Regions from separate parts of the Streptomyces sp. NPDC020917 genome, predicted to be linked through region 1. Evidence: riboswitches for the same ligand, from Rfam matches in the RefSeq annotation. Region 1 holds a riboswitch; each other region holds the start of a gene.
The links. A riboswitch is a leader RNA that binds a small molecule or an ion and turns the genes downstream of it on or off. The one in region 1 is predicted to bind cobalamin.

Region 1 (5,770 bases):
ACTCGCTCATGCTCGGCCTGCTGGCGATGCTCGGCTTCATGGCGATCGCCGACGGCGTCGGCAAGGGCATCAAGGGCTACAACGGCCAACTCGCCATCCCCCAGCTGTTCGAGAACATGTTCCCGTCGTGGTTCGCGGGCGTGGCCTTCGCGGCGATCGGCATCGGCGCGCTGGTGCCGGCGGCGATCATGTCGATCGCAGCGGCCAACCTGTTCACCCGCAACATCTACAAGGACCTGATCAAGCCGGACGCCACGCCCGAGCAGGAGACCAAGGTCTCCAAGGTCGCGTCGCTGGTGGTCAAGGTCGGCGCGCTGGTCTTCGTGCTCACCATGGACAAGACGGTCGCGATCAACTTCCAGCTGCTGGGCGGCATCTGGATCCTGCAGACGGTGCCGGCGATCGTCGGCGGCCTGTTCACCCGCTGGTTCCACCGCTGGGCGCTGCTGGCGGGCTGGGCGGCCGGCATGGCCTACGGCACGTGGAAGGCGTACGAGCAGTCCAGCCCGAGCCAGGCGCACTTCGGCGGGAACTCCGACATGATCCCGTGGATCGGCGAGAAGGGGTACATCGGGCTGACGGCGTTCGTGATCAACGTGGCCCTCGTGCTCGTGCTCACCCTGGTCCTCAACGCGGTCAAGGCGCCTGCCGGCGCGGACGAGACGGTGGCCTCCGACTACCTGGCCGAGTCCGAGCCGTCCGGCTCCTCCGGCGCCGAGCAGCCCGGTGAGCCCGGGGTCTCCCCCGGCCTCCCCGAACCCGCCGGAGCCTAGCCCTTCGCCGGGCAGCGTCCCCCGCCAACGGGTGGCCCTCCACCCTCCCCCCGGGGGGCGTTCACCCTCCCCCGGGGGGGCGTTCACCTGGCGGTGTGGGTCACCCCTCAGGGGCGCGGGGTCCCCCAGGGCTGCGCCTGGGAGGTGCCCCCAGCGCGAGCAACCGGCCACCGGCCGGTGGTCCGGAGCGGACCGAACTGCCCCTTCGGGACGGTGGCGGAGTGCGGCGCCGCGCTGGCTGGTCGCGCAGTTCCCCGCGCCCCTGCGGGGCACGTTCTGCCCCGCGAGGGGACGTTGCCGGCGGACGGCCCGTGCGGGGCTGAGCGCGCAGTTCCCCGCGCACCTGACGGGGCACCGCCTGCCCCGCGGAGGGGACGTTGCCGGCGGACGGCGGGTGGTGGGGGGTCAGGGGCGCTGGCCGAAGGTGCGGCGGTAGGTGAGGGGCGTCGTGCCGGTCCACCGAGCAAAATGGTGCCGCAGCGTCGCCGCGTTACCGAACCCCGTCCGCACCGCGATCGCATCGACCGTCTGCCCGGTCGACTCCAGCAACTCGCGTGCGAGCAGAACCCGTTGGCCCAGCAGCCAGCGATACGGCGTGGTGCCCGTCTCCTGCTGGAAGCGCCGCGCGAACGTCCGCGGCGACATGTGGGCCCGCGCGGCCAGCTCGTCGACCGTGACCTCGCGGTCGAGGTTCCGCTCCATCCACGCCAGCACGCCGGTGACCGTGTCGCTGGTGGCCCGCGGCAGCGGCCGGTCCACGTACTGGGCCTGGCCGCCTTCGCGGTGCGGCGGCACCACCATGCGGCGCGCGATGGCGTTCGCCACCGCCGACCCCTGCTCCTTGCGCACCAGATGCAGGCACGCGTCGATGCCGGCGGCCGTACCGGCCGAGGTGACCACCCCCGCGTCGTCCACGTAGAGCACGTCGGGCTCGACCATGGCCGCCGGGTAGCGGGCGGAGAGCCGTTCCGCGTGCCGCCAGTGCGCGGCGCAGCGCCGGCCGTCCAGCAGGCCCGCCGCCCCCAGCATGAACACCCCTGAGCAGACGCTGAGCACCGTCGCGCCGCGCTCCACCGCCCTCACCAGCGCGCGCAGCGCGTCCGGCGGGAACGCGCGGTCGTTGAAGGTGTCCCCGGCCGGCACGGCGACCAGGTCCGCCTCCTCCACCCGGTCCAGGTCGTCCGGCACGGACATGCTGAACCCGGCGTGGGTGCCGAGCACCGGCCCCTCGCCGGAGACCACCGCGAAGTCGTACACGGGCAGGCCCTCGTCGCTGCGGTCGAGCCCGAAGATCTCGCAGACCACGCCGAGTTCGAAAGGGTGCACGCCGTCGAGCGCCAGGACGGCCACGTTCTGCAGCATGCTGTCGAGCATGCCACTTGGCAGGATGTTGCGGTAGTACGACAGTCCTGCCACTGGTCCCGGGTAATGCGCGCGAGCACGATTGACTCATGACACTCCTCCTCGACATCGCCGCCCTCCTCGCCCTCGCCGCCTCCCTCACCGCCGCCCCGCTCAGCGGTGCACGGCACGACGCCCGCATCGACCGGCAGATCCGCCGGGCCCAGCAGGGCCCGTCGCGGACCTGAGCACGCCGCGCGACACGCCGCGCCGACACCACTACATGTGGGGTCGGCGCGTTCCGCTGTCCACAAGATGTATGCTCAACTCCGCTGCCCGCAGGGGAAGCCGGTGCGAATCCGGCGCTGCCCCGCAACGGTGAGCGGCGGCGCCCGCGCGCGCCCCCGCACAGCCCGATCGCCTGCCGGCGCCGCGCCCGACGAGCGGGCGCGCTGTGTCCGGGCCTCGCGGATTGGGCTCGCGGACGCTGCTCCGACCTGCCCTCCCCGGGCTCTGCGGTGCTGCCTTCCGTCCCTCTCCGCCGGCCGCCGCCGCGAAACGAGGGAGAGCACCGAACGTGACCATCGCGCCTGACGCACCCGCTGCCGAAGCCGCCGCACCACCCGCAGAGACCACCGACGCCGCCGGCGCCGCGCTGCTCCGCGACCTCGTGACGCTGACCGCCGACCTCCCCGACACCGACCCCGGCCGGGTCGCGGCCGCCGCCCTGCGCGGGCGCAGCGCCACGGCGGACCGGGCCGAGCTGCGCGAGCTGGCCACCGAGGCCGCCGCCGGCCTGATCGCCGAGGACCCCGGGTACTCGCGGCTGGCCGCCCGGCTGCTGACCGCCACGATCGCCGAAGAGGCCGCGGGCCAGGGGGCGGTGTCCTTCTCGTCCTCGGTCGCCGTGGGCCACCGCGAGGGCCTGATCGGCGACCGCACCGCCGACTTCGTGACGCTGCACGCCACGCGGCTGGACGCGCTGGTCGAGCAGGCGCTCGCCGAGGGCGCCGACGACCGCTTCGGCTACTTCGGGCTGCGTACGCTGTACAGCCGCTACCTGCTGCGGCACCCGATCACCCGCCAGGTCGTCGAGACCCCGCAGCACTTCATGCTGCGCGTCGCCTGCGGCCTGGCCGAGGACGACACCGTCCGCGCCGCGCAGGACGTGGCCGCGCTGTACCGGCTGATGAACCGGCTGGAGTACCTGCCGAGTTCACCGACCCTGTTCAACTCCGGCACCCGCCACCCGCAGATGTCCTCGTGCTACCTGCTGGACTCCCCGCAGGACGAGCTGGGCTCGATCTACGACGGCTACGCGCAGATCGCCCGGCTGTCCAAGCACGCGGGCGGCATCGGCCTGTCGTACTCCCGGGTCCGCGCCCGCGGCGCGCTGATCCGCGGCACCAACGGCCACTCCAACGGCATCGTGCCGTTCCTCAAGACGCTCGACGCCTCGGTGGCCGCGGTCAACCAGGGCGGGCGCCGCAAGGGCGCGGCGGCGGTGTACCTGGAGACGTGGCACGCCGACATCGAGGAGTTCCTGGAGCTGCGGGACAACACCGGTGAGGACGCCCGCCGCACCCACAACCTCAACCTGGCGCACTGGGTGCCGGACGAGTTCATGCGCCGCGTCGACGCCGACGGCACGTGGTCGCTGTTCTCCCCCTCCGACGTGCCGCAGCTGGTCGACCTGTGGGGCGCGGACTTCGACGCCGCCTACCGGGCCGCGGAGGCCGCGGGCCTGGCCCGCAAGACCCTGCCCGCCCGGGAGCTGTACGGCCGGATGATGCGCACCCTCGCGCAGACCGGCAACGGCTGGATGACGTTCAAGGACGCCGCGAACCGCACCGCCAACCAGACCGCGGAGCCCGGCCGCACCGTCCACTCCTCCAACCTGTGCACCGAGATCCTGGAGGTCAGCGACGGCTCGGAGACCGCGGTGTGCAACCTCGGCTCGGTCAACCTGGGCGCGTTCGTCACCCCGGACGGCGACCTGGACTGGACGCGGCTGGACGAGACCGTCCGCACCGCCGTGACGTTCCTGGACCGCGTGGTGGACATCAACTTCTACCCGACCGAGCAGGCCGGCCGCTCCAACGCCCGCTGGCGTCCGGTGGGCCTGGGCGTGATGGGCCTGCAGGACGTGTTCTTCCGGCTGCGGCTGCCCTTCGACTCCGCCGGGGCGAGGGAGCTGTCCACCCGGATCGCCGAGCGGATCATGCTGGCCGCCTACGAGGCGTCCTGCGACCTGGCCGAGCGCAGCGGACCGCTGCCGGCCTGGGAGAAGACCCGCACCGCGGCCGGCGTGCTGCACCCCGACCACTACGGCGTCTCCCTCAACTGGCCCGAGCGGTGGGCCGCGTTGCGCACCCGGATGGCCGCCACCGGGCTGCGCAACTCCCTGCTGCTGGCCATCGCGCCGACCGCCACGATCGCCTCGATCGCCGGCGCCTACGAGTGCATCGAGCCGCAGGTCTCCAACCTGTTCAAGCGCGAGACGCTCTCCGGCGAGTTCCTCCAGGTCAACTCCTACCTGGTGGCGGACCTGAAGCGGCTCGGGGTGTGGGACGACCAGACCCGCGAGGCGCTCCGCGAGGCCAACGGCAGCGTGCAGGGCCTGCGGTGGATCCCGGAGGAGGTGCGGTCGCTGTACCGCACGGCGTGGGAGATCCCGCAGCGCGGGCTGATCGACATGGCCGCGGCCCGCACGCCGTTCCTGGACCAGAGCCAGTCGCTGAACCTGTTCATGGAGACGCCGACCATCGGCAAGCTCAGCTCGATGTACGCCTACGCCTGGAAGCAGGGCCTGAAGACCACGTACTACCTGCGCTCGCGCCCGGCCACCCGGATCGCCCGGGCCGCGCAGGCACAGGCCCCGGCGCGGGTCCCCGTGCCGGCCCCGGCCGCCCCCGGCGACGCCGACGCGGTCGCCTGCTCCCTGGAGAACCCCGAGTCCTGCGAGGCATGCCAGTGATGACCACCGAGAAGAACCTGCTCGACCCCGGGTTCGAGCTGACCCTGCGCCCGATGCGCTACCCCGACTTCTACGAGCGCTACCGCGACGCGATCAAGAACACCTGGACGGTGGAGGAGGTCGACCTCCACTCCGACGTGGCCGACCTGGCCAAGCTCAGCGCCGCCGAACAGCACCTGATCGGCCGCCTGGTGGCGTTCTTCGCCACCGGCGACTCGATCGTCGCCAACAACCTGGTGCTCACCCTCTACAAGCACATCAACTCCCCCGAGGCGCGGCTGTACCTGAGCCGGCAGCTGTTCGAGGAGGCCGTGCACGTCCAGTTCTATCTGACGCTGCTCGACACCTACCTGCCCGACCCGGAGGACCGCACGGCGGCGTTCGCGGCGGTGGAGAACATCCCGTCGATCCGCGAGAAGGCGCAGTTCTGCTTCCGCTGGATGGACTCGGTGGAGTCCATCGACCGGCTGGAGTCCCGCGCCGACCGCCGCCGGTTCCTGCTGAACCTGATCTGCTTCGCGGCCTGCATCGAGGGCCTGTTCTTCTACGGGGCCTTCGCGTACGTGTACTGGTTCCGCTCGCGCGGGCTGCTGCACGGCCTGGCGACCGGCACCAACTGGGTGTTCCGCGACGAGACGATGCACATGAGCTTCGCCTTCGACGTGGTCGACACCGTCCG
Region 2 (5,770 bases), on a different contig from region 1:
AGCCAGCGGTAGGCGGCCAGGTAGTGGTGGGACGGCGGCATGTCCGGGTCGTGGTAGATCGCGATCGGGTTCTCGCCGAAGCCGCGCGGCGGCTGGATCAGCACCACCACGTTGCCGAACTGCAGGGAGGCCAGCACGATCTCCGGCCCGCCGCCCTGGTCGTCGACGTACAGGCTGCCCGGCGGCTCTCCCCAGTGCTCGACCATCGCGGCCCGCAACCGCGGGTCCAGCGTGCCGAACCACTCCTGGTAGTCCTTCAGCGGCACCCGGGCGGGGGCGGTGGCCAGTTGCTCCTCGGTCAGCCACTCCACGTCGTGGCCGCCCGCCGCGATCAGCCGGTGGATCAGCTCGTCGCCCTCGTCCGGATGGTCGCCGGTGCGGTAGCCGGCCTCGCCGAGGGCCCGCAGCAGGCGCACCGCGGACGCGGGCGTGTCCAGGCCGACGGCGTTGCCGATGCGGGAGTGCTTGGTCGGATAGGCGGTGAACACCAGCGCCAGCCGCTTGTCGGCGTTCGGCTTGTGGCGCAGCGCCGCGTGGCGCACCGCGATGCCGGCGACCCGGGCGGCCCGCTCCGGGTCGGCCACGTACACCGGCACGTCGCCCTCGCCGGTCTCCTTGAAGGAGAACGGCACGGTGATCAGGCGCCCGTCGAACTCCGGGATGGCGACCTGCATCGCAGCGTCCATCGGGGTCAGCGCCGCGTCGGAGTCCTGCCACGCGGCGCGCGAGGACGTCAGGCACAGGCCCTGGAGCACGGGCACGTCCAGCGCCGCCAACGCGCCTACGTCCCAGGCCTCGTCGTCGCCGCCCGCGCTCGCCCCGGACGCCGTGGTGCCGCCCGCGGCCAGCACCGTCGCCACGATCGCGTCCGCCCGCCCCAGCACCTCGTACAGGCCCTCGTCGGCGCCGCGCAGCGAACCGCAGTACACCGGAAGGGCGTTGGCGTCCCGCGCCTCGATCGCGTCGCACAGGGTGTCCACGAACGCGGTGTTCCCGGACAGTTGGTGCGCGCGGTAGAAGAGCACCGCCACCGTCGGGCGGCCGGGGAGGTGCGGGCGGTCGCCGTGGACCCCGAACTCCGGCATGGCGCACGGCGCTTCGAAACCCTCGCCGCTCATCAGCACCGTGTCCGACAGGAAGCGGGTCAGCTGGGCGAGGTTGTCCGGGCCGCCCTCGACGAGGTAGCGCAGCGCCTCGGCGACGACGCCCGCGGGCACCGACGACAGCGCCATCAGCTCCGCGTCCGGCACGGACTCGCCGCCCAGCAGCACGGTGGGCACGCCGGAGGCGGCCAGCACCTCCAGGCCCCGCTCCCAGGCGCGGCGCCCGCCGAGCAGCCGGACGACGGCCAGGTCGGCGCCGTCCAGGAGCGCCGGCAGGTCCGCGTCCGGGTCGACCCGGGACGGGTTGGCGATGCGGAAGGCGGCGCCCGCGCCGCCGGCGGCACCGGTGGCGGCGCGCGCGGCGAGCAGGTCGGTGTCCGCGGTGGACAGCAGCAGAACGGTGGTCATGGTGCCCCCGGTGGCAGGAACGGGAGGCCGGCGGGAGCGCCGTCCTCGATGAGCCGCAGCAGCGCGGCGGTGTCCGTGTGCGCGTCGATCAGGTCGGCGAGGCGGTCCAGTTGCTCCTCGCGCAGCGCGGCGAAGGAGGTGCCGGGCGCGGGCACGAAGCGCCGGCCGGCCAGCCGGGCGACCAGCCGCAGGAACTCCCGGCGAAAGCCGTCGCTCTCCAGCGAGCCGTGCCAGTGCGTGCCCCACACCGCGCCGGCCCGGCAGCCGTCGAGGAACTCCTCGTCCCCGCCGAGGACTTCGGCCACCCCGTGGTGGATCTCGTAGCCGGTCACGGGCTGGCCGAGGGCGTGTCCCTCGGGCCGGGCCAGGGTCTTCTCCGCGGCGAACCGCACCCGCACCGGCAGCAGGCCCAGGCCCTCGACGGTGCCGGCGCGGGACTCCACGTCGTCCTCGATACGGGTCCCCAGCATCTGGAACCCCCCGCAGATCCCGAGCACCGGAAGGCCCTGCGCGGCCCGGCGGGCGACCGCGTCGGCCAGGCCCCGGGCGCGCAGCCACTCCAGCGCCCTGACGGTGCCGCGGGTGCCGGGTAGCACCACCAGGTCGGCGTCGGCGATCTCCTCGGGGCGGTCCACGAACCGCACCACGACGCCGGGTTCCGCGGCCAGCGCGTCGACGTCGGTGAAGTTGGACATCAGCGGCACGGCCGCGACCGCGACCCGCAGCACGTCCTCGCCGAGCGGCGGCGCGGCCGCCTTCGACTCCCGGGCCCGCAGGCCGTCCTCCTCGTCGATGCCCAGGCCGTGCGCGAAGGGCAGCACGCCCAGCGCCGGGCGCCCGGTGAGCTTCCGCAGCATGTCCAGGCCGGGCTGCAGCAGCGTCACGTCGCCGCGGAACTTGTTGACCAGGTAGCCGCAGACCAGTGCCTGGTCCTGCGGCGAGAGCAGCGCGGTGGTGCCGAAGAACGACGCGAAGACCCCGCCGCGGTCGATGTCGCCGACCACCAGCGTGGGCAGCGAAGCCCGGCGGGCCAGCGCCATGTTGACGATGTCGGTGCGCCGCAGGTTGATCTCCGCGGGGCTTCCCGCGCCCTCGCAGATCACCGCGTCGTGGGTGCGTCCCAGCTCCTCCAGGCAGCCGGCCACGGTGTCCAGCAGCTCGGCCTGGCGGCCGCCGTGGTAGCCGCGGGCGCTCAACTCGCCCACCGCGCGGCCCATCACGATCACCTGGCTGCTGCGGTCACCGCCCGGTTTGAGCAGCACCGGGTTCATCAGCGCCGACGGCTCGACCCGGGCCGCCTGCGCCTGCATCGCCTGGGCGCGGCCGATCTCCGCGCCGTCGCGGGTGACGAAGGAGTTCAGCGACATGTTCTGGCCCTTGAACGGGGCGACCCGCACGCCCTGCCGGACCAGCCACCGGCAGATCCCGGCGGTGACCACGCTCTTGCCGGCGTCGGAGTGCGTCCCCGCGACGAGCAGGCCCTTCACCCGCCGCGTGCCGGCCGTGCCCCGGGCCGCGTTCACCGCGCCCCCTTCGCCGGGCCGCCCGCGCCCGCGCGGCGGCGCGCGGCGGACAGCAGCAGCGACGCGCCGAGCGCCAGCCCGCCCACCCGCCGCGACAGCCTTATCGCGCGCGGGATGTCGGCGGGCCCGGGCGCGGGGAATTCCGCGCCCAGCACCGGCCGGTGCTCGACCCGCCCGCCGTAGGCGAGCGTGCCGCCCAGGCGCAGGCGCAGCGCGCCGGCGAACGCGGCTTCCACGGGACCGGCGTTGGGGCTCGGGTGGGACCGGGCGTCGCGGCGCCAGGTGCGCAGCGCGGCGCGCGGGTGCGGCCCGGCCAGCGCGGCCAGTGCCGCGGTCAGCCGGGCACCCGGATACCCCGCGGCGTCGTCCAGCCGGGCCGACGCCCAGCCGAACCGCAGGTAGCGCGGGGAGCGGTGGCCCACCATCGCGTCCAGGGTGTTGACGGCCCGGAAGCCGGCCAGCCCCGGCACCCCGAGCAGGCCGCCCCACACCAGCGCGCCCACCACGGCGTCCGAGGTGTTCTCGGCGACCGACTCCACCACCGCCCGCGCGATGCCGTCCGCGTCGAGGTGCTGCGGGTCGCGGCCGCACAGGTGCGGCAGCCGGGCGCGGGCGGCGGCCAGGTCGCCCGCCCGCAGCGCCTCGCCGATCGCCGTCGCCTCGCGGGCCAGCGAAGTGCCGCCCAGCACCGACCAGGTGGCGGCCGCGGTCAGCGCGACGGACAGCGCGGGGGAGGAGCGCACGGCCCGCCGGGCGAGCACCGCGGCACCCACCGCACCGCCGGCGCACAGCGCCGCATGGACCGTCCCGCTCAGCCGGTCGTCACGCCACAGCCGGCGTTCCAGTGACCCCGCGGCGCGCCCGAACCCCGCGACCGGATGGCCGCGACGCGGGTCGCCGATGGCGAGGTCGCAGAGGAAGCCGAGCGCGGCGCCGTACGCGTAGCCGTCTCCGGCACGTGTGGCTCGCATCGGCTCAGCCCGCCGTCACGCTCCGGCGGGGCGGGGCCTGGGGTGGACGGGGGGCCGGGGGCGGGACTGCGCTGGGGGCGGTGGGCAGGGCCGAACACGGCGGTGTGCCGGGGGTGTTCGCGCCCACTCGGGTGCCGGGCATGGCAGAGGTCCTCACTCAGGGTCCGCGCCCTGGTTCGACGTGACCGGCGGTGAGAGTCTCCTGGCTCCCGGATCAACGCACTCCCGGTCTTCCAGCCGGATGACCGGCCGTGACGTACGGGTTGGGAGTGCACTCCCCGGTGACAGTGGCGGGACCGCGCCGGATTCGCACCGGACTTCCTCTCCTGCCGCCGTATGGCTTCCGGCAGTTCACCACGTGCGCGATACCGGGTCAACTCCGCGTTGACCTGCGGGGATGGAGTGTGGCGAGGTCCACACCCCCGGCGCGCCCCCCGGCGAGCCCCGGCGGGGACGGTCGCCGTGGCCGTCACGTGCGGACGGCCACGGCGCAGGTCACTTCTGGACGATCAGTGTGATGCCCCATGCGACGGCCGCCGCGCAGGCGGCGAAGCACAGGTAGGCGCCGGTGCGGCTGAGCGCGGCCGTGCCGCCCCCGCGCCGGGTGAGCCCGACGATGCCGAGGGTGAAGACGCCGACCAGGCCGACGGTGGACAGCAGGGTGACGGCGAAGACCGAGAGCAGGGCGTGCCAGTCGATGGTCATGGGATGTCCTTCGCGGGGTGTGCTCGGGGCTTCAGGCGGCCGTGCCGGTGGCGGAGGCCGGCGGCGGCGGGGTGACCGCGGCGATCGCGGCGGTCACCGCACCCTGGGGCTCGCCGGCCGCGGACGGCTGCGGGTCGTTGACGTTGGCGTGGGTGATCGGCTTGCGGCGCGCGGCGGTGCGGATCGCGGCGCAGGCGGCGAGCGCGATCACCGCGACCGCGGCGACGCCCCAGCTGCCCTGCTCGGCCAGCAGCGCGGCGCCGGCCGCGACCAGGCCGGCCGCCGGCAGGGTCAGCACCCAGGCGGCGACCATCCGGCCGGCGGTGCTCCAGCGCACCACCGCGCCGCTGCGGCCCATGCCCGCGCCCATCACGGCACCGGAGCAGACCTGCGTGGTGGACAGCGCGAAGCCCAGGTGGGAGGAGGCGAGGATGGTGGCCGCCGCGCCGGTCTGCGCGGCGAAGCCCTGCTGCGGCTGGATGTCGGTCAGCCCGCGGCCCATGGTGCGGATGATCCGCCAGCCGCCGAGGTAGGTGCCCAGCGCCATCGCGGCGCCGGCGCAGACGATGACCCACAGCGGCGGGTCGGAGTTCGGCGCGAGGGCGTTGCCGGTGATCAGGGTGAGGGTGATCACACCCATCGTCTTCTGCCCGTCGCTGGTGCCGTGGGCGAGCGAGACCAGGCCCGCGGAGGCGATCTGGCCGGCCCGGTAGCCGCGCGACGTGGCCTCCGGGTCGGCGCCGCGGCCCAGCCGGTAGGTGACCCGGGTGGCGAGCGTGGACGCCAGGCCGGCCACGAACGGGGCGGCCGCGGCGGGGATCAGGACCTTCATCACCACGGCCTCGCCGTGGATGCCGTGGGTGCCGGCCGCGACCAGCACCGCGCCGATCAGGCCGCCGAACAGCGCGTGCGAGGAACTGGAGGGCAGCCCGGCGAGCCAGGTGATCAGGTTCCACAGGATGGCGCCGACCAGGCCGGCGAAGATCACTTCGGGCTTGATGCCGGCGGACTCGTCGATGATGCCGCCGGAGATGGTCTTGGCGACGGCCACCGACAGGAA
Region 3 (5,770 bases), on a different contig from region 1:
AGGCCGTCCGCGGCGGCCCGCCACGACGACCTGTTGTCCAGATCGACGGTGCTCGCCAGCAGCAGCGGCGCCGCCTCGGGGTACCACGGCGCCCAGTTCGCGAGCGCTCCCGTCGCAGCGTCCGCGGTCTCCTGGTCGGCGCGGCGCGACACCTGGCCCACCAGCCGTGCGTAGCGGGGCCGTTCGGCGACCCTGAGGTCGTACGGCCGGACCCGCAGGACGGCAGTCCGGGTGACCAGAGGGCCGTCGGCGGCGCGTTCCAGCACACGCCAGGCCGCCGGGGCCCGCAGCAGCTGCATGGCGACCGGAACGCAGGCCGCCTGCACGTCGGGATGCTGGCCGGGAAGCGCGAACGCCTCGTCCAGGATCACCGCGGCGGTGCCGACCGGCAGCCGGGACGCGGCCAGCCGCACGAGTTCCTTGCGGCTGGTGACCTTGGCGGCCGGAGCGGCCGTGCCGTCGGCGGCCGGCAGCAGGGCCGTGCGCAGCACCGTCTCCAGTTGGGACGGGACGACGAACTTGGTCACCCGGCCGGCCGCGTACAGCGCGACGCGCGCCCGGTCGTCCGCCGCGTGCGCCAGCAGGAGCGGCAGCACGTCACCGGGACGGTCCGTCCAGGCCAAGGCCCCCAGGGCGGCTTCGGCGAGCACCGTGTCCGTCGACTCGAGGTACCGGCGGACGATGTCGAAGCCGAGTTCAGGGATGGCCGCCGCGTCCCGGAGGTGCCAGGCCCGCGTGTACTTGGGCAGCGAGGCGTCCCCCGCCGCGCGGGCCAACAGCCTTGCGGCGGCGGCCTGCTGGCGCGGCAGCCAGTTGCGGATACCGTCGAGGGGCGGCAGCCACCGCGCTCCCGGGACGAGGAACCGCCCGTACGGCGGCCTGGCGGCGAGGACGGGGTCCAGCAGGTCGGTGCGGCGGTGCGCCAGGACCCGCAGCACGGGTGGGAGCACGGCGGCTGACGGTTCCAGCTCCAGCACGCGCTCGGCCCGTTCGTCCCTTGTCGCCGGGTCGTCGAGCCAGAGGTCGACGGCTTGCCGCACCGTCGCGTCGTTCCCGAACTGGACGGCTTGCCAAAGGAGTTCTTGGAGTTCGGGCATGTGGCGGGCGCGGCGCCCGAGGGCCCGCGCGAGCGCGAAGGTGAGGGAGTGGTCGACCTTGTCGGCACCCGCCTCCAGCCAGGGCCGGAGCGCCTCGAAGACCTGGAACTCCTGTCCCCGGCGCAGCGTGGTGTCCAGCCGGCCGAGGTGGGCGCCTCCGGTGTGCCCGGACAGGCGCGTCAGGGTGGTCAACGCCCATCCCACGAGGGGGCGTTCGCCGCTCACGGCGTGCTCGCGCAGCACGGCGAGGGCCAGCGACGAGAGGGCGTGGCGGGTGCGCGGGGAGCTGTCACGTGCCTCCACGGCGTCGATCGCGATGCGGTCGAGCAGGCTGGTGTCCACACCGGTGAACAGCCGTGGCGGAACCTCGGCGAGGGCCAGCAGCGCGGGTGACCTGACGGGCTCCTGCTCGTTGCGGAGCCGCTGCAGGTCGTCGAGCAGCACGGCGACCGGCGCGGCCTCACCGGACCTGGCCGCGTTCCTGACCAGCATCGGGTATGCCTGTGCGCGGTCATCGGCGGCGGGACGGCGCGTGGCGGCGACGAGGCGCTCGCGTGCCTCGGCGACCGGCAGGTGGGCGACGGCGGCCAGCACGGTGTCCCAGGGCTCGCCGCGTTCCGCGGCCTGCGCGGCCATCCGCCGCGCCTCGGCCTGTGCGCGAGCGCGCGGCAGCGCCTCCAGGACGCTCGCGCTGAGAGCGGTGTGGCCGAGGTCCTGGCCGGCGGTCGCGGCGTCGTAGAAGGACTCGCGGCGGGACGGCGGCAGGGCGCGCAACAGCGCCGCCAGGGCGTCGGGTTGGCGGCTCCATGCCTTCCCGAGCGCGAGGAGCTCCGGCGGCCCGAGCCTGGCGACACGGCCCAACGCGGTACGGGACAGCAGGCCGTGGGAAGGGTGCGCGAGGCGTTCGGGAGCCGTGATCAGTGCGATCGTCCGTCCCGGAGCCGCCCTGAGCAGCGGGCCGAGACATGACCTGACCGACACCGGAAAGCGCTGCGGGCAGTGTCGTTCGAGCAGTTCCAGGACGCGCAACGGGCGTGCCTCGACGGCGGCTTCGAACAGGTCGCCGTTGCGCTGCCACCACGCCGGGCCGGACAGCTCCGGCAGCTCGGCGAGCTGGCGTGCGGCCTCGTCCAGCACCAGGTCGGCGTGGCGGCGGGCGAGGGCGCGCCACCGCACCACCGCGAGGAACAGGTCGGGCAGCAGCCGTTCCACAACGTCGGCCCCGCATCCCGGCAGCAGCCGCGCGGCCTCCTCGTCCCCCCACTGCTCGCGCACGGACACCAGCAACCGCTCGGCCAGCTTGGGGCGTTCGCCGTCGACGACCGCGAGAGCGATGCGGCGGCGCACGGCCTCCGGGGCATCGTCCATCGCCCGCTCCAGCGCGGCGTCGCTGAGCGGCAGGTGGAACGCGGCCTTGAGCGCGTAGCCGCGGACGGTGGCGTCGGGGTCCGCGAGGCGCGCCTCGAGGAAGCCCGCGTCCTGCCCGATGGACGCGGCGACGGCCGCGAGGCGGCGGCCGTACAGGCCGCGCGTCTCCAACTCGTCCAGCACGGGCCGCAGTCCACTCCCGCCGAGGCGGCCGACGCCGCTGCCCTCACCGTCGCCGCCGACGACGCCGTCCTGCGCCCGCTCCCGCGTCCAGACGGCGAGGGCGCGCATGCGGTCGGGGTACGCGAGCGGGTCGAGGGCGGCGAAGAGGGCGTCGACGGCTGCGCGAGGTTCGTGAGGCTCGGTGGACATGCGCGCCATTGTGGCGCCGCCTGCTCCCGCTCTCGTACGGGTTTTCGCCCGCGAGGCCATCCGGCGGCCGCGTCGACGGCCTCGACGAGCCCGTAGCGGCCTGCGGGCCGACCCGGCTGCTCCCACGGACCGGGCCCTGAGGCCGCGTTCACGTGCGGAGGTGGCCGGAGGTCACATTGACGGGGTCTTCCGACCGCCCTTACTGTGCCAATAACTGCGAGGGAGCGAGTAAGCCGGTGCAATTCCGGCACGGTCGCGCCACTGTGTGCCCCCCGGTCACGGCCGGGGGCGAGTCAGACACTCCCCCCTTGCGCCCGCTCCATCGAACTGGGACGCACGATCCCCAAGGAGGGCTCCACATGAGCAGTCTGTCCGCGCCTGCCGCCACCCCCACCCACGACGCCGGCTCCGCCGCGATCCCCGTCGTCGTCCCCAACGTCCGCGCCGCGCTGCTGCTGGTGAGCACCGCGGTGCTCGCGCTCGCCGTCTACTACTTCATCGGTGTCGACCAGGGCGCGGTGTCGGTGTTCGGAAACGACATGCACGTCCACGAGTTCGTGCACGACGCCCGGCACTTCCTCGGTTTCCCCTGCCACTGAGCGGCGGGGACACCAGGACTGACCATGGTCAAGCGCATCCTGGGGCGCGGCCTGCTGGCCGGCGCCCTCGCAGGGCTGCTCGCGTTCGCGTTCGCGCGGATCTTCGCCGAGCCCCAGATCAACAAGGCCATCGCCTACGAGAGCGGCCGTGACGCCGCGCAGGAGGCGCTGGACAAGGCCGCCGGGATCCCACCGGAGATGGCCGACCCCGACCTGTTCTCCCGTACCGTCCAGGCGGACGTCGGCCTCGGCGTCGGCATGATTTTCTTCGGCATGGCCATGGGCGCGCTGTTCGCGGTCGCGTACCTGCTGTGCCTGGGCCGCACCGGGCGCCTGCAGGCCCGGACCCTGTCCGTGCTGGTGGCCGGCGGCGGCCTCCTCGGCTTCTACCTCGTGCCGTTCGTGAAGTACCCGGCGAACCCGCCGGCCATCGGGCACGCGGAGACGATCCAGCAACGCGGCAGCCTGTACCTGGTGATGGTGCTGTGCTCGGTGCTGTTCCTCGCCGGCGCCGTCTGGCTGGGGCAGCGTCTCCAGCCGCGGTTCGGCAACTGGAACGCCACGTTGCTCGGCGCGGCCGCGTACGTCGTCGTGATCGGCGTCGTGATGACGCTGCTGCCGTCGATCGGGCACCTGTCGGACAACGTCCACCTCTACGGCCACCACGCCACCGAGACGCCGCTGCCGCTGACCGACAAGCAGGGGCACCTCGTCTATCCGGGCTTCCCGGCCGACGTGCTGTTCGACTTCCGGCTCTACTCGGTCGCCGCGCAGCTCATCTTGTGGGGGACGATCGGGCTGGTCTTCGCGCCGATGGCGCAGCGCCTACTCCAACCGGCCACCGTACGGCGGCAGAAGCCGGCCTCAGCCGCGTCCGCAGGAGCCGCGGACCCGGTGACGACGTGACCCATGCCGCCGACGGCGGCGCGGACCGGGGCGGCGGCCGCGACGGTGACGCCGCGCTCGACGCCCTCGGACCGTTCTTCACCATCGGCCGCCACGACCCGGCGCATCCGCCCGCCGGTGACTGGCGGTCGGTGACCGACCTCGTCACCGATCCTTCCGTCCTGGACGAACGGGTCGCGTCGGTCCGGGAGTTCCTCGCCGCCGGCGGCGGTCTGGACGTCGCGCGGATCGAGGTGCGGGTGGCCGCGTCGGTGGCCCACCTGGGGATGGCGGCACGGCTCGTCTCCCCGCTGCTGGCAACGGCCGTGCTGCACCGCCGGGTTCCGGCTCTGTCGCTCGACGACCTACGGTGGAAGGCGCAACTCGGGGGCGCCTTCCCGCTGTCACTGCCCCGGGCCGGAGGCGGAACCGGCGAGACCGCGGGCGTCGCGGGCGGAGACGGGGCCGCCGTGGAAGCGGCTTGCGGTGAGGATCCGGGCCGGGAACTCGACGACAACGGCCCCCTCCCCGCATGTCTGACCGCCGTCCTCGTCGACGGCATCGCGGTACCGCTGGCCGGTGCGTTCGGACGGTTCGGGGTGTCGGAGCACATCCTGCGCGGCAACACGTCGTCGGCGCTGGCAGGCGCCGCGCGCATGCTCGCCGGCAGGGGCGCAGGGACCGACGCCCGCGCCCTGCTCGGGGTGCTCCTGCGGCACCCGTATCTGGCCGGCTCCGGCGGGTTCGGGCCGCGGGGCGCCTTCCGTCGCAGCAGTTGCTGCCTGATCTACCGGGCCGCCCCCGACCGCAACGGCTCCCTGTGCGGCGACTGCGCACTCGACCACCGGCCAACTGCGGCCAGGGGCAAACGGGTTCACCGCGGGACGGACTGAGGGCCGCGACGTGGCCCGACAAGCATGTGACGCGGCCCGACAAGCATGCGGAGCCGCGAACCGCCTCCTCACGGCCGGAACTGCACCACCGCGTACGTCCCGCTGGTCCGCCATTCCTCGCCGCTCCCCTCGAGTTCGGCGAGCGTCGCCGGGTCCAGCCCGGCGGCCACGTCCGACTTCAGGGTGCGCAGCGCCAGCAGCGGGCTCGGGAAGTACGAGGTGAGGTCGGCGAACGGCGTGGTGGCCGGCCACAGGCGATCACCCACCAGGCGGCGGTAGTTGAGGTCGCCCTTGGAGATCGTCACGGTGGCCTGGGCGAGGTCGGCCCGCAGGTCCTCCGGCATGTCCGCGTAGGGCAGCGGTGCGCACGAGAAGGGATGGGCGCGGACCATCAGCCGGCCGCCGGTGAGGGCGTCCCGCAGACGGCCGCCGATCGTGCCGGCCGCGCCCGGGGCCTGCGCGATGCGGCGCACGCACTCCACGACGTCCGCGGTCGTCGCGTCGGACACGTAGTAGGGGTACGGCTTGACGTGGAGGACGACGGCGGCCGCACGGC
Region 4 (5,770 bases), on a different contig from region 1:
CGCGTAGGAGGTCCAGCGCACGGTCATCGGGCCGGGCCGCGCGACGTCGCCGGCCAGGATCGGCGGGCGCACGTACCGGGTGCCGTACGACTGGACCCAGCCGTGCCGGGTCGCGAGGTAGCCGGTGAGCTGCTCGGCGAAGTACTGGACCATGTCGTTGCGTTCGGGCTCGCCGTGCACGAGCACGTCGAGGCCGGTCCTCTCCTGGAAGGAGATCACGTCCTGGATCTCCTTCCTGATGCGCTCCTCGTAGCCCGCGGTGTCGATCCGGCGGGCCCGCAGATCGGCGCGGGCGGCGCGCAGTTCGGCGGTCTGCGGGAAGGAGCCGATGGTGGTGGTGGGCAGCGCCGGCAGGCCCAGCCGCTCCCGCTGGGCCGCGGCCCGCCGCTCGTACGGCTGCGGGCGGCGCGTCTCGGCCCCGGTGACGGCCTCGGCGCGGGCCCGCACGGCCGGGTCGCGGGTCAGGGGGGAGGTGGCGCGGGCGGACAGTGCGGCCCGGTTGGCGGCCAGTTCGGCGGCGATGGCGTCGGTGCCCTGGGCCAGGCCCCTTTCGAGCGTGGTGATCTCGGCGGTCTTCTGCCGGGCGAAGGACAGCCAGCGCAGGATCTGCGGGTCGATGTCGCGTTCGGCCGCCGCGTCCAGCGGCACGTGCAGCAGCGAGCAGGAGGCGGCGACGTCGACGCGGTCGGCCAGCCCGAGCAGCGTGCCCAGGGTGGACAGCGCCTTCTCCAGGTCCGCGACCCAGATGTTGCGCCCGTTCACCACCCCGGCGACCAGCCGCTTGCCGGGCAGCCCGCCGGCCGCGGCGAGCGCGTCGAGGTTGCCGGCCGCGGACCCGGTGAAGTCCAGGGCCAGTCCCTCGACCGGTGCCGCGGCCAGGAGCGGCAGGGCGTCGCCCAGCCGGTCGAAGTACGAGGCGACCAGCAGCTTCGGACGGTCGGTCAGCGTGCCCAGCACCTGGTAGGCCCGTTCCGCGGCGGCGAGTTCGGCGGGCGTGCGGTCCTGGACCAGGGCGGGCTCGTCGAGTTGCACCCACGGCGCCCCGGCGGCCCGCAGGTCGGCGAGCACGTCGGCGTAGACCGGCAGCAGGCGGTCCAGCAGGGTCAGCGGCTCGAAGCCGGCCGGCGCGCCCGGCGCCGGCTTGGACAGGAGCAGGTAGGTGACGGGGCCGACGAGGACCGGCCGGGGGTCGAGTCCCAGCGCCAGCGCCTCGCGGACCTCGCCCGCCTGCTTGGCCGGGTCCGCGGAGAAGACCGTGTCAGGCCCCAACTCGGGCACCAGGTAGTGGTAGTTGGTGTCGAACCACTTGGTCATCTCCAGCGGCGGCACGTCCTGCGTGCCGCGGGCCATGGCGAAGTAGCCGTCGAGCGGGTCGGCGGCGACCGCGTCGCGGTGGCGGTCGGGGATCGCGCCGACCATCACGGTGGTGTCCAGCACGTGGTCGTAGTACGAGAAGTCGCCGGTCGGCACCTCCTGGATGCCGGCCTCGGCGAGCCGGCGCCAGGTGGCCCGGCGCAGTTCGGCGGCGGTCGAGCGCAGGGCGTCCGCGCTGACGCGGCCCTTCCAGTAGCCCTCGATCGCCTTCTTCAGCTCCCGCCGGGGGCCCTGGCGGGGGTAGCCGTACACGGTGGCCCGTGCTGCCGCGGCTGCGGGCTTGGTCGTCACGGAGATCTCCTTCGCGAGATGGATCCCTGAGGTCCCGATGGCGGGACGAGAGCGCGAAGGGATGGCGGCACGAGCGATGCGGGCGTGCGCGCCACGCCGGACTGCTGGTGCTTCGTACGCCGACCCGCCCTCGAGGTCACCGGGACTCCGCGGGCGCACCGGGCGCACACGGGCAGGTGGCAGGTCTTCGGACTCGCGGGCACGTCCTCGTCGAGGACACCTACTGGCCGTCGCTTCCCGGGCCATTGCGGCCCAGTGCGTATGACGGCGGTCGTTCCCGCTCACCGCTGCGGGGCAGTCCCGGATTCCCACCGGGTTCCCTCTTGCGACACACCCGCCTGGCCGGCGGGCGTGAACCAGCTGCCCTTCCAGCCTAGGACCGCGCCCCCGCCGCCGTCCGGCGACGTCCACGATCCGGGACGGTGACGCCCCTCACCCGGTGAGGCCGCGGGCACGGCCGGCGGCGGTTCGGGCGCGCGTGCCCCGCCGTCGTGGCGCGGCGCGCGCCGCCGCCCGGGGCACGGCTCGCCCCGGGCGGAATCCGCAGTTCGCAGCGGTCGCAGACCTACGATGGGGGGATGCGGGTGCTTGTCGTCGAGGACGACCCGGGAATCGCCGATCTGATGGTCCGTGGCCTGGAGCGGGCCGGGTACGACACCGCCGCGGCGGCCTCGGGTCAGCAGGCGCTCCTGGCGTCGCCCGACCCCGATGTGGTGCTGCTGGACCTGGGACTGCCCGACATGGACGGCGTCGAGGTGTGCCGGACGCTGCGCGGCCGGTCCGACATGGCGATCATCGTGGTGACCGCGCGCGGCGAGGAGGGCGACCGGGTGGCCGCGCTGGACGAGGGCGCCGACGACTACCTGGTCAAGCCGTTCGGCCTGGCCGAGCTGCTGGCCAGGATCCGCGCGGTGCTGCGGCGGGTGCGGCCGGCCGAGCCCGAGGTGCTGCACCACGGCGACCTCACCGTGGACCTGCGGACCCGCACGGTGACCGTCGGCGGGCGCGAGGTGGCGCTGACCCCGAAGGAGTTCGACATCCTCGAGGCGCTCGCCGTGGACCCGGGCCGGGTGGTGACGCGGCAGGAGATCCTGGAACGGGCCTGGGACACCCACTGGTACGGGCCGACGAAAGTGCTGGACGTGCACGTGGCGGGCCTGCGCCGGAAACTGCGCAGGCCCGGTCTGGTGGAGACGGTGTACGGCAGGGGGTTCCGGCTCGGCACCCCGGACCCGCGGGCCGATCCCCCCGACGTGCCATGACCCGGCGCATCGCCCTTGCGGTCATGTCCCTGGTCACCGTGCTGCTGGTGCTCACCGTCGTGCCCCTGGGGCTGTCGCTCGCCGACCGCGAGCGCGCGTCCTTCCGCCAGAGCACCGAGGACGCCGATCGCGCGCTGGCCGCCGCCGCCGAGGAGCACCTGTCCGACCACGGCAGCGCGGCGTCGCTGCGGCGCATGCTGGTCCGGGGCACCGAGCCGGGCGCCTGCGCCGCCGTCTTCGACGCGGCCGGGCGCGAGGTGGCGTCCACGCCGTGCCCGCAGCAGAGCGCCGCTCAGTTCGCGGAGACCCGCGAGCAGTGGGCGGCCATGGCCCGCAGCGTGCTCGCCCACGCGGGGACGGTCACCCGCACGCAGGACGACCGGCTGGCCGTCGCGGTGCCGGTCGGCGAGACGTCCTCGCCGGTGGGCGTCTCGGTGCTGTCCCGGTCGGCCGATCCCACGAACGACCGGATCGCGGAGATGTGGGCGCGGCTGGCCGGCATCGGCGTCGGCGGCCTGGTCGCCGGGGCCCTGCTGGCCGTCGTCCTGGCGCGGTGGGTCGGCCGGCCGCTGCGGTCCGTGGACAGCGCGGCGCGCGAGCTGGGCGAGGGCAGGCTGGACGTCCGTGCGGACGGCGGGCAGGGCCCGGTCGAGGTGCGCAGGCTCGCGTCCACCTTCAACACCATGGCGGCCCGTATGGAGACCCTGATCCACGGGCATCGCGCGGTGATCGCCGACGTCTCGCACCAGCTGAGGACACCGCTCACCGCGCTGCGGCTCCGGCTCGACATGCTCGCCACCGAGACCCCCGGCGACGAGCTGACGGCCACCGAGCTCGCCGCCGCGCAGCAGGAGATCACCCGGCTCTCGCGCCTGGTCGACGGGCTGCTGGCGGTGGCCCGCGCGGAGAACGCCGTGCCGCGGCCGGTCGCCGTGCGGGTGGACGAGGTGGTCGAGGACCGGCTCGCGGCCTGGACCCCGGTGGCGCAGGAGCGGCAGGTCCGGCTCACGGCCCGCTGCCGTCCCGGGCTGACCGCCCGGCTCGGCGCCGGCGATCTGGAGCAGGTGCTCGACAACCTGCTGGCCAACGCCCTGGACGCGGTCGGGGAAGGCGCGACGGTGCGTGTCGAGGGCCGGGCCCGGCAGGGCCGGGTGCTCCTCACCGTCGCCGACGACGGGCCGGGGATGAGCGCCGCGGCACAGGAGACGGCGTTCCACCGCTTCAGCAGTCCCCAGGCGTCGGGGACCGGGCTGGGGCTGGCCATCGTGCACCGGCTGCTCACCGCGAACGGGGGGTCGGTGCGGCTCGAGGACACCCCGGGCGGAGGTGTGACCGTCGTCATGGAACTCCCGCTCGCATAACGTCCGACGTGGGATTTCGGACGATTTGCCGAGTTCGGTGGGAGTGGCCTTAACCAGTTCTGAGGACTCCCTGAACAGGTTCCCGACGACGCGGACGGCAGGCTGGTGGGCATACCCCGTCGTCCGCCGTGAGGAGATCCGCACCATGCGCCACCGTCGCCACCGCTCCCCGCTCCCCCAGGGCAACGCCGACCTGTCGGTCGAGGAGGCGGCGCGCCGGCGGGACCGCGGACGGATCCGGGTCCGGACGACGACGATGTGGGCCGTGGCGGCGGCCGTCGTGGGTACCGCGGCGCTCGGCGCGGGGTACGCGCAGGCGATCCCCGGCGGCTCCGGGACGCATCCCTCCCCCGCGCAGACGCCGGCCGGCACGCCGTCCGGCGGCACCGCCACCACGCCCGCGGCCACTCCGTCCGGCGGCGCGGGTTCCGCTCCGGCCGCGACGCCGTCCGGCGGTGCCACCACGGCCCCGGCCTCCCCGACCCATCCGCCGGCGCAGGCGCCGCACACCGCGACGACGCCCGCCCGGCCGAGCCGGCCCGCGGCCAAGCCCGCCAAGCCGGCGGCACCCGCGCCCCGCCCGGCCCAGCCGGCGAAGCCCCAGCCCGCCAAGCCCAAGCCCTCCACCGGTCTGCGCCCGCCCGCCCAGGCCCCGGCCCCGACGACGCAGCCTCCGCAGACCACGACGGGAGGATCATGACCTCCACCCCCCGGCTCTCCGGCCGGACCGGTGCGACCGACCGCGTCTCGTTCCCCGCCCTCGGCACCACGGCGGAACTGCTCACCACCGACGCCTCCCGCACGGGCATCGCCCTGACCGTCCTGCACTCGGAACTCGCCGCCATCGACGCCGCGTGCAGCCGGTTCCGGGGCGACTCCGAACTCGCGCGCGTGAACGCCTCGGCGGGGACGGGCCGTCCGGTGCCGGTCGGCGCGCTGCTGGCCGAGGCGATCGAGGTCGCGATGCGCGCCGCGCGCGTCACCGGCGGGGCGGTCGACCCCACGGTGGGACCGGCCGCGGTCGCGCTGGGCTACGACGTGACGTTCACCCGGATCGCCAGGACCGGCCCGGCGCCGCGGCTCCGCCCGGCGCAGGGATGGCGGTCGATCGCCTGGGATCCCGAGCTGCGCCTGGTGCGCCTGCCCGCGGGAGCGGCGCTGGACCTGGGCGCCACGGCCAAGGCGCTCGCCGCCGACCGGGCCGCCCGCGCGGCGGCCGCCGCGGCGGGCTGCGGGGTGCTGGTCAACCTCGGCGGCGACGTGTCCACCGCGGGCCCGGCACCGGACGGCGGCTGGCGCATCGCGGTCGCCGACGACCACGCGGGACCCGCAGGACCGCACACCCCCGTCGTCACCGTGCGCAGCGGCGGCCTCGCCACCTCGGGCACGGCCGTACGCACCTGGGAGCGCGGCGGGCGCACCGTCCACCACATCGTCGACCCGGCCACCGGGGACAGCGCCCCCGCGGTGTGGCGCACGGTG

Region 2: linked by a shared signal. The riboswitch ahead of ACH4TG_RS03610 (cobalamin biosynthesis protein) and the one ahead of ACH4TG_RS09970 (ribonucleoside-diphosphate reductase subunit alpha) in region 1 are both predicted to bind cobalamin.
Region 3: linked by a shared signal. The riboswitch ahead of ACH4TG_RS06660 (CbtB-domain containing protein) and the one ahead of ACH4TG_RS09970 (ribonucleoside-diphosphate reductase subunit alpha) in region 1 are both predicted to bind cobalamin.
Region 4: linked by a shared signal. The riboswitch ahead of metE (5-methyltetrahydropteroyltriglutamate--homocysteine S-methyltransferase) and the one ahead of ACH4TG_RS09970 (ribonucleoside-diphosphate reductase subunit alpha) in region 1 are both predicted to bind cobalamin.

What each region holds. Positions count from the first base shown of each region.
Region 1 covers NZ_JBIRRR010000004.1:491-6,260, reverse strand. The annotation lists gene mctP (monocarboxylate uptake permease MctP) at 1-773, shown strand, start outside; gene ACH4TG_RS09980 (helix-turn-helix domain-containing protein) at 1,179-2,135, opposite strand; gene ACH4TG_RS09975 (hypothetical protein) at 2,225-2,362, shown strand; cobalamin riboswitch at 2,390-2,558, shown strand; gene ACH4TG_RS09970 (ribonucleoside-diphosphate reductase subunit alpha) at 2,692-5,091, shown strand; gene ACH4TG_RS09965 (ribonucleotide-diphosphate reductase subunit beta) at 5,082-5,770, shown strand, end outside.
Region 2 covers NZ_JBIRRR010000001.1:845,805-851,574, forward strand. The annotation lists gene cobN (cobaltochelatase subunit CobN) at 1-1,511, opposite strand, end outside; gene ACH4TG_RS03605 (cobyric acid synthase) at 1,508-3,034, opposite strand; gene ACH4TG_RS03610 (cobalamin biosynthesis protein) at 3,031-4,005, opposite strand; cobalamin riboswitch at 4,180-4,377, opposite strand; gene ACH4TG_RS03615 (hypothetical protein) at 4,501-4,710, opposite strand; gene ACH4TG_RS03620 (anion permease) at 4,742-5,770, opposite strand, start outside.
Region 3 covers NZ_JBIRRR010000002.1:572,801-578,570, reverse strand. The annotation lists gene ACH4TG_RS06665 (hypothetical protein) at 1-2,837, opposite strand, end outside; cobalamin riboswitch at 3,002-3,161, shown strand; gene ACH4TG_RS06660 (CbtB-domain containing protein) at 3,197-3,436, shown strand; gene ACH4TG_RS06655 (CbtA family protein) at 3,461-4,342, shown strand; gene ACH4TG_RS06650 (hypothetical protein) at 4,339-5,214, shown strand; gene ACH4TG_RS06645 (damage-control phosphatase ARMT1 family protein) at 5,283-5,770, opposite strand, start outside.
Region 4 covers NZ_JBIRRR010000016.1:145,932-151,701, forward strand. The annotation lists gene metE (5-methyltetrahydropteroyltriglutamate--homocysteine S-methyltransferase) at 1-1,665, opposite strand, end outside; cobalamin riboswitch at 1,826-2,041, opposite strand; gene ACH4TG_RS29075 (response regulator transcription factor) at 2,244-2,927, shown strand; gene ACH4TG_RS29080 (ATP-binding protein) at 2,924-4,288, shown strand; gene ACH4TG_RS29085 (hypothetical protein) at 4,434-4,988, shown strand; gene ACH4TG_RS29090 (FAD:protein FMN transferase) at 4,985-5,770, shown strand, end outside.